DNA from 4 places in the Thalassolituus sp. UBA2009 genome. Region 2 is predicted to be linked to each of the others. Evidence: predicted binding sites of a transcription regulator. Region 2 holds the regulator's gene; each other region holds the start of a gene.
What was found. The regulator sigma-54, encoded in region 2, starts transcription at its own class of promoters, with help from an activator protein. The targets are predictions, from matches to a motif close to TGGCACNNNNNTTGCTNT.
Positions count from the first base shown of each region.

Region 1: the regulator sigma-54 is predicted to act here: its motif matches at 1,464-1,481, upstream of B3P58_RS04520 (nitrate reductase).
Region 3: the regulator sigma-54 is predicted to act here: its motif matches at 1,344-1,361, upstream of B3P58_RS04455 (CmpA/NrtA family ABC transporter substrate-binding protein).
Region 4: the regulator sigma-54 is predicted to act here: its motif matches at 973-990, upstream of atzF (allophanate hydrolase).

Region 1 is NZ_DDCJ01000039.1:47,437-49,641, reverse strand. It holds gene B3P58_RS04520 (nitrate reductase) at 1-1,281, opposite strand, end outside; gene B3P58_RS04515 (diguanylate cyclase) at 1,761-2,205, shown strand, end outside.
Region 2 is NZ_DDCJ01000069.1:26,688-28,892, reverse strand. It holds gene ptsN (PTS IIA-like nitrogen regulatory protein PtsN) at 1-72, opposite strand, end outside; gene hpf (ribosome hibernation-promoting factor, HPF/YfiA family) at 76-378, opposite strand; gene B3P58_RS08805 (RNA polymerase factor sigma-54) at 411-1,910, opposite strand; gene lptB (LPS export ABC transporter ATP-binding protein) at 2,039-2,205, opposite strand, start outside.
Region 3 is NZ_DDCJ01000039.1:29,300-31,504, reverse strand. It holds gene B3P58_RS04455 (CmpA/NrtA family ABC transporter substrate-binding protein) at 1-1,211, opposite strand, end outside; gene B3P58_RS04450 (nitrate regulatory protein) at 1,575-2,205, opposite strand, start outside.
Region 4 is NZ_DDCJ01000012.1:32,841-35,045, forward strand. It holds gene B3P58_RS01350 (putative bifunctional diguanylate cyclase/phosphodiesterase) at 1-226, shown strand, start outside; gene B3P58_RS01355 (DUF1569 domain-containing protein) at 264-791, shown strand; gene atzF (allophanate hydrolase) at 1,028-2,205, shown strand, end outside.

The sequences.
Region 1 (2,205 bases), on a different contig from region 2:
GTGTTTGAGTGCTTCTTTTACATCGTCGGCATCGGGCATGCTGACCAGCGGGTTGGTGGACATAATCCACAGAAATTTGATCTCGCCGCGTTTAACTGCCTGAAACAGGTCAACGGCTTTCAGGCCCGGACGTTCGGCCAGATTGGGTGCCTGCCAGAAGCGCCGTACCCGGTCGCGCTCGGCAGCGGAAAAATCCATATGCGCAGCCAGCTGATTAGCCAGTCCGCCCACTTCACGGCCGCCCATAGCATTGGGCTGACCGGTAATGGAAAAGGGCGTGGCGCCGGGTTTACCAATACGGCCGGTGGCTAAATGCACATTGATGATGGCATTGCCTTTATCGGTGCCGGTCGCGCTCTGGTTAATACCCTGAGAATAAAAAGTAACCGTGCGTGGGGTATCGGCAAACCAATGAAAGAACTGCGCCAGATCTGAGGCTTCTATATCCAGCTGGCCGGCAACGTCTTTCAGGCTGCGGCATTGTTGCCGTGCGGCCTCCAGCGCGCTGCCAAAACCTTCGGTATGCAGGGCGATAAAATCGTGGTCGAGGTTATTGGTTTCACCGAGATACGCCAGCAGGGCGGTAAACAGAAAAGCATCGCTGCCGGGACGGATAGCCAGATGCAGATCGGCGAGATCACAGGTGGCGGTGCGGCGCGGATCAATCACCACCACTTTCATATCCGGGTTGGCTTTTTTCGCGGCCACCATGCGTTGATACAAAACGGGGTGGGCCCATGCCGCATTGGAGCCGGTCAGCACCAGCAGGTCGGCCTGCTCTAAATCTTCGTAGCAGCCGGGTACGGTGTCGGAGCCAAACGCACGCTTATAGGAGGCAACGGCCGAGGCCATGCACAGACGGGAGTTGGTATCCATATTGGCGCTGCCGATAAAGCCCTTCATCAGCTTATTGGCAACGTAATAATCTTCGGTCAGCAGCTGGCCGGAGCCATAAAAGGCCACAGCATCCGGCCCATGGGTATGAATCACTTGCTGAATTTTATCGGCAATAAGGTTGATGGCCTGGCTCCAGCTGCTGCGCTGGCCGTTCATGAGCGGATACATCAGGCGGCCGTTATGGCTGATGGTTTCATGCAGCGCTGAACCTTTTACGCACAAGCGGCCGAAGTTAGACGGATGGCGGCTGTCTCCGGCGACCGGTAACAGCTGTCCATTCTGCTGGCTGATATCAACGCCACAGCCAACACCGCAGTAAGGGCAGGTGGTCTGCGTTTGCTGTGTGGCGGTTAACGGCGTTGCTGTCTGCTCAATGGCGCTCATCGGCAATCCACTCTGAAAAATCCCAAAAAAAAGCGCCCACAGGTTTTTACCTGTGAGCGCCAATGCTCATTCTGCACAACATACGTTTCGTCGCGACAGGCCTTGTAAGCGCTGTGTATGACGGTTGGCATCTGCGTTGATGCCGGAAACGGCCTGATAGTGGCAGCTTCGTTATTCAAGACAATTCAAGATAAGTGCCAATCCTGCGGGCAAACCTGAAAAATAACAGCAAAGGCGCAGAATGGATCATCCGTGCGGGGCGGCACAGTATTCCGTCGGCCGGTATTGATTCGGCAAAGAATAAAAATGCGTTTTAGCGGAGCGCGGATTGGTCTTTATGACTCAAATTGGTGCGAAGGTGCCTGTGATTTAGCAGGCACTGCCTGAGTTTGCGCTATAAGCAGGCAGAATCGTTGCTACACTCTGAAGATCGGCTCCAGGTGTGCCGGATCAATTTGTACAGAAAGGCCCGGTATGCGATGACTGACGAAATAAATAACCCCGGAATAAAGCGACTGCTCGCCGAAATCCCTTTGCTGAATCGCCGTATTCAGCACTATCAGCCGGGTATGCCGATCACCATTCTGGCGTTCGGTACTGGTACTGTACCGCCATCTCTGGCAGAAAAAATCCGTGCGGCGGGTTACCGGCTGAAAGAAGTGGAATCCATATCGCACCTGCTGCATCACGAAGGTAATAACACCTGCGCCCTGATTGTTAATCTTGATTCTCTTAACGATAAGCAGCAGCAGCGTGTACTGCAGCTGGCGCAGAAGAATCTGCATCTGCCGGTGCTGGCCATCAGCACCGCCAGCGGACTGGAAGAACGCATTATTGCCATCCGCATGGGGGCTCAGGCTTTTATTACCACGCCGGTTAATGATGATCAGGTTCTGGCGGAGATTAATGCCCTGACCGAACGTT
Region 2 (2,205 bases):
CTTTTTACTGGAAACCGGAGCATCTATCAGACTGCGTTCCGGTGTGAGGATATCCTCGATGCGAATGTCCATTAATCAGCCTTGTCCGTGTTGCCGCGCCACCAGTTTTTCTTTGTGTTTCAGTACCTGACGGTCGAGCTTGTCGGTCATCTGATCGATTGCGGCATACATATCATCGTGCTCAGCGCTGGCGTGCAGGTCGGCACCGCTGACATGGATGGTGGCTTCGGCAATCATGCGCTCTTTAATAACGGTCAGGGTTACCTGGCCGTTGGTAATGTTGTCAAAGTGGCGTCCCAGCTTGGACATTTTTTCGTCTACGTACGCTTGCAGAGATTCGGTAACGTCAACGTGGTGACCGCTGATATTAATCTTCATGTCCAGACTCCTTGTTGCTGGCTTGTTGTTTTTTAAATCAATTGTTTACGTTCGTTCGAAGGCGGAATCATCATAGCCTCACGGTATTTGGCTACCGTGCGCCGTGCCACCTGAATGCCTTTTTCACCCAACACTGCGGCGATTTTGTTGTCGCTCAGCGGTTTGCGGGCATTTTCTTCAGCAATCAGTTTTTTAATCATGGCACGGATTGCGGTGGAGGAACATTCGCCGCCGCCATCGGTACTGACATGGCTGGAGAAAAAGTACTTCAGCTCGAAGATTCCGCGAGGCGTATGCATGTATTTCTGGGTGGTTACCCGGGAAATGGTGGATTCATGCATACCAACGGCTTCGGCAATATCGTGCAGCACCAGCGGCTTCATTGCTTCTTCGCCCTGTTCGAAAAACTCGATCTGATACTCGACGATTTTGGTGGCTACTTTCAGCAGGGTTTCGTTGCGGCTTTGCAGACTTTTGATAAACCAGCGCGCTTCCTGCAGGTGGTCGCGCAAGAAGGCGTTGTCGGTGCTGTTATCGGAACGGCGTACCAGTGAGGCGTAATCGGCGTTAACGCGCAGCTTGGGGGCGATATCCGGATTCAGCTCAACCCGCCATTCGTCGCGGATATTGCGTACCAGTACGTCGGGCACCACGTATTCGGCCTGCTCGGCACTGATGCCGGCACCTGGCTTGGGATTCAGTTCTTTAATCAGCCGCAGCACGGCTTTAAGGTCTTCTTCGCGCAGCTTGGTTTTGCGCATCAGCGTTGGGTAATCTTTGCTGCCCAGCAGCTCGATATAATCGCGGATGACCATTTTGGCTTCGTTCAGCCATGGGGTCTCAGCCGGCAGTTGCTGCAGTTGCAGCAGCAGGCATTCACGCAGGTCGCGGGCAAAAGCACCGGCCGGATCAAACTGCTGCAGGCGGTGGAGGACGGCCATGACTTCGTCTTCTTCGACGTCCAGAGCCGGGTCCATGCTTTCCAGAATGTCTTCGACGGTGGTGTGCAGATAGCCGTCGTCATCCACGCCGTCGATCAGCATCAGGGCGATCTCGCGGTCGGTATCTGACATAGGAGTCAGATTGAGTTGCCACAGCAGATGATCCTGCAGATCTTCGGTGCTGGCGTGGCGCGAGTCGTAATCGAAATCGTCGTCGATGGCGTTACTGCTGCTGCCGGAGGCAACGTTGGCGGTGGTCTGGTAGGTATCTTCCCACTGACTGTCGACCGGCAGGTCGTCGGGGAGTTGTTCCTGTGACCACTGTTCATCCAGCTCGGGTGTGTCGTTGTGGCTGTCGTCCTGATTGCTGACTTCGTGGCTGGCGCTGACTTCGTGGTCGCTGTTACGGGACAGGTCGGGCAGGTCATCGTGCTCGTGTTCTTCTACTTCGAGCATCGGGTTGGAATCGAGGGCTTCCTGAATCTCCTGCTGCAGATCGAGGGTAGACAGCTGAAGCAGGCGGATGGCTTGTTGCAACTGAGGGGTCATGGTCAGGTGCTGACCCATCTTTAACTGAAGAGACGCTTTCATAAAAGTTCAGTAATCACTCAGTATCGGCATAGTCTGTGCATTATACGCCAAGCGGTAAACCTTGGAATCTTTTGTGCATCTTCCTTTGCTTTGGATCATCAGCCACTTCCCTGCAGCAGGGCTTGCCATCACAGGCGGAAATCCTCACCCAGGTACACTTTGCGTACCTGCTCGCTGGCCAATACCTGTTCAGCGGTGCCTTCGGCGATGATATGGCCACCCCCGACAATATAGGCTTTCTCACAGATAGCCAGAGTTTCCCTTACGTTGTGGTCGGTAATGAGTACGCCGATGC
Region 3 (2,205 bases), on a different contig from region 2:
GCGTAGATATCCGGGCGATACACTTTTTTCGCGATGTCTTTGTACCAGTCATCCGATTTAGCTTCGGCAATCTGGCCCCAGCGGCGCATCTGTGTCAGATACCAGATGGCATCGGAGTAATAAGGGTAGGTGGCGTTGTAGCGGAAAAAGACATTGAAATCCGGTACAGAGCGCTTATCGCCTTTTTCATACTCGAAAGTACCGGTCATGGAGTTAGCAATCACTTTGTAATCGGCGCCTACATACTGTGGCTTGGCCAGAATTTTTACCGCCTCCTCGCGGTTGGCATTATTGTTTTCATCAAGCCAGGCGGCAGCACGGATCAGTGCTTTGACCACACGCTTGTGAGTGTTCGGATATTTTTCTGCCCAGGTTTTGCTGACGCCAAATACTTTTTCCGGATTGTTTTTCCAGATTTCGTAGTCGGTAATCACCGGAACACCGATGCCTTTAAAGACGGCCTGCTGGTTCCAGGGTTCGCCTACGCAATAACCATAAATCGTACCGGCTTCCATCGTTGCCGGCATTTGTGGTGGCGGTGTAACCGAAAGCAGGGCATCAGCATTCAGCTGGCCGGAGGTATCGCCTTTCGACGGTGCGTAATAACCCGGGTTGATACCGCCAGCTGCCAGCCAGTAGCGTAATTCGTAGTTGTGGGTGGATACCGGAAAAACCATGCCCATATTAAATGGCTTACCCTGGGCTTTGTATTTTTCTATGACTGGTTTCAGGTAATCGGCTTTAATCGGGTGTACGGGTTTCCCTTCAGCATCTTTGGGGATAAAGGGTTTCATTTGCTGCCAGACATCATTGGAAACGGTAATAGCATTGCCGTTTAAATCCATACTGAAGGCGGTAATGATATCGGCTTTGGTGCCAAACCCAATGGTTGCGCCCAATGGCTGGCCCGCCAGCATATGGGCGCCATCCAGCTGGCCATCAATCACGCGGTCGAGTAGTACTTTCCAGTTTGCCTGTGCTTCGAGGGTGACATACAAGCCTTCGTCCTCAAAGAAACCCTTTTCATAGGCAATAGCCAGCGGTGCCATATCGGTTAATTTAATAAAACCGAATTTAAGCTCTTCTTTTTCCGGATAATCATCAGCATGACTGAGTGGTATCGATAATGCCGATAAACCACTGGCCAGACCTGTGGTCAGAATCAATGCACTTTTTATCAGTGTGCGGCGCAGAGTGTTCAGTCCTTGCATGGTCTTCCCCTTTCTTGGCAACAAAAAAAAGGCGCCACAACGGTTGCCCGTTGTAAGCGCCTTTGCTGTTAAAATGTGTCAGTACGGTTACCCGCCATTGGGTATGCACTGAATAAGAAATTCAGAATAAGTATTGCCAGAAGCGTGCCAGAGTTTTCAGACAATGTCCGTCTATGGCGTTTTTAACGCATTTTAATCCGCTAACTTCCTGTTTTTATTTGGGTTGCAATCAACCGTAAGGTTTTTAAAAGCGGTTGTCAGGAATAAAAAAATCCCTGCGTTTTTACGGCAAGGATTTTTTTTGCTCTGCTGAAGAGCAGGTTATGCGTTGGTGCTGCGACTTGGTGCAGTGCACAACCTGATTTAAAGAAGCTCGGTCATGCTTAATAAACCGGCAGCAACATCCACCAGACGGCGGTTCTGATTCATCGCCATACTGCGTAATAACGCATAGGCTTCCTGTTCGCTCATCTGGCGGCGCTGAATCAGTTCACGTTTGGCGCGGTCAATCAGTTTGCGCTCATGCAGTTCTGTACGGGCGGCATCCAGTTCATCATTCAGGCTTTTTAAGCGTTGGCCCTGAGCTTCGATTAATTCGACCACCGGCTTACTGACGTTATGTACCATATCGTCATCGGGACCGCTGAGAGCATGGTCTGACTCATGCCCGGCGGACTGTGAATGGCTGACGTACAGAGCAAACGAAGGAACATCGTCGAACGCTCCGCGTTGCAAGTCGTTGCCTTGTTGGTCGGGACTCAATGCTGCTTCGCGTACCGCAAGAATACGTTGCTGGCTGTGGGAGAGGAGTTGGGTTTCCAACACTTCTTCGACATATTTGATGGCATCCAGCCGTTCAGAACAGCAGATAAACCAGCGCACATCATAATCCGCTGCCGCCAGTGACTGGGGGCCGGCGGTCAGGGCCAGACGCCGCAGGCGTTCAAATTCGAGCTGGAATTCACCGCGCTGAACCTGTTCCCAGGCGCTCAGA
Region 4 (2,205 bases), on a different contig from region 2:
GGATGAGCCTCTGGTGCGTGCCATTATCCAGATGGCCGCCAGTCTGGGGTTACAGTCGGTTGCCGAAGGGGTGGAAGACGAAGCAACGCTGAACCTGTTAAAACAACTGGGGTGTGATGAAGCTCAGGGCTATTTCTGGTCGCAGGCACTGCCCGAGCATGAACTAATAGAATGGCTGAACGCTCATAACAGCCATCAGGAGTTACCGCATTCATCGGAATTGTGACAGACTCAAAGCTTTTCAATAATCAGCCGGAGTCTGTGTGAAACGACGTACTTTGCTTAAAACAGCAGTTGCTGTTCCTCTGGTTCTGGCAGGTGGTGCCGCAGGCGTTAGTGCTGTTGCCCGGAGTAAGGAATATGATCTGTCAGGGTTACTGCAGGAATTGCAGGCACTTAATGGTCAGCGTTTACGCAGTGGTACGGCCTGGTCGGTGAGTGAGGTTTTTCAGCACTGCGCACAAAGTATCCGCGGTTCAATGGATGGCTATCCTCAGCATTATTCTTCCGTGTTTAAACATACCGCCGGCAGTGCGGCGCTGGCGGTATTCCGTGCCGCGGGTTCCATGCGTCACAATCTGACCGAAGGTCTGCCGGGTATGGTGGCAGCCGATCCGGCGCTGGAACAGGAGCTGGCATTGCAGAGGTTGCTGGTGGCTCTGCAGGATTTTATGGCTTACAGCGCAGAGCTGGCGCCCCATTTTGCGTATGGTGAACTGGATAAAACAGCCTATGCGGCTGCGCATGAACTGCATATCCGCAATCACCTGCAGCAGATATTTCCCGCCTGATTTTCTGCACCAGAATGTACGGGGCTTAATAATCTGCCCCGTTCTGATGCACGATATTTTCTTTTTTGCGCTTAAACCGCGCGCATATTTTCTGCGTTATTCCTGATTTTTTCAGAGGCTGGTTACAGCAAGCCCGCCAATACCGTGGTTTTGGCCCACATTACGCTGACATAGTAAAAACTGGCACGACTGTCGCTCTGTAGCTTGTATACAAGGTTGAACACACTGGCAGTGCTATGAGCGACATCACATCAGAAAAATCGGGAAAATCATTACTGGGCTGGAGTCTTGGTGACTGGAATCAGGCCTATCGTAACGGCGCTAATGCCAGTGAATTGCTGAATGCATTACGGGCAGAAGTGCATCAGCAGGAAAGCTGCAACGGCGTGCTGAAAGAAGGCAGCGTCTGGATTGAACTGGCCAGCGAGCAGCAACTGGGAGCGCAGTTAATTCAGTTGCAGCAATTACTGGATGCCGCCGATGGCGATATGCAGGCGCTGCCGTTATACGGCGTTCCTTTTGCGGTAAAAGACAATATCGACGTTGCCGGTTTTGCGACAACCGCAGCCTGTCCGGAGTTTGCTTATGAGCCACCGGCGGATGCCACCGTGGTGCGTTTGCTGCGTAATGCCGGTGCCATTGTATTGGGCAAAACCAACCTCGATCAGTTTGCCACCGGGCTGGTGGGCAGCCGTTCACCCTATGGTGCGGTGGCTAATCCATTTAATGAAAACTATATCAGTGGTGGTTCCAGCTCAGGTTCTGCGGTTGCGGTTGCGCGCGGTTATGTGCCTTTTTCATTGGGTACCGACACTGCGGGCTCTGGTCGTATTCCGGCAGGCTTTAATCATATTGTCGGGTTGAAAGCCAGTAAGGGGGCGCTCAGTACTCAGGGGGTTGTACCGGCATGCCGCAGTCTGGATTGTGTTTCTGTTTTTGCGTTAAACACCCTCGATGCCGAGCGCATTTTTGCATTGGCCGCACAATTTGATGCGCAGGATGCGTATTCCCGCCCAGTGGGCAACCCGCCATTAAAAACCATCCGCCGGCTGGCGGTACCGGCCGAGATGCCATGGTTTGGTGATGACGTACAGCAGGCTGCATTCACAGCGGCTTTGGCAAAAGCTGAAAGCCTTGGCTTTGAATTAATCACCACCGATTTTTCGCCGTTATCTGAACTGGCTGCGCTGCTCTATCAGGGCCCCTGGGTGGCGGAACGTTATGCCGCTGTGGGCGAATTTATTCAGCAGGATTTACCCGGCATTAATCCGGTGGTGAAAAGTATTATTGCCGGTGGTAACAGCGGAACAGCGGTTCAGGCCTTTAATGCCGAGTACCGGCGTATGGAACTGCTGCGGGAAATTCAGCAGTTATTTCAGGGCTTCGATGCACTGCTTGTTCCTACCGCACCCTG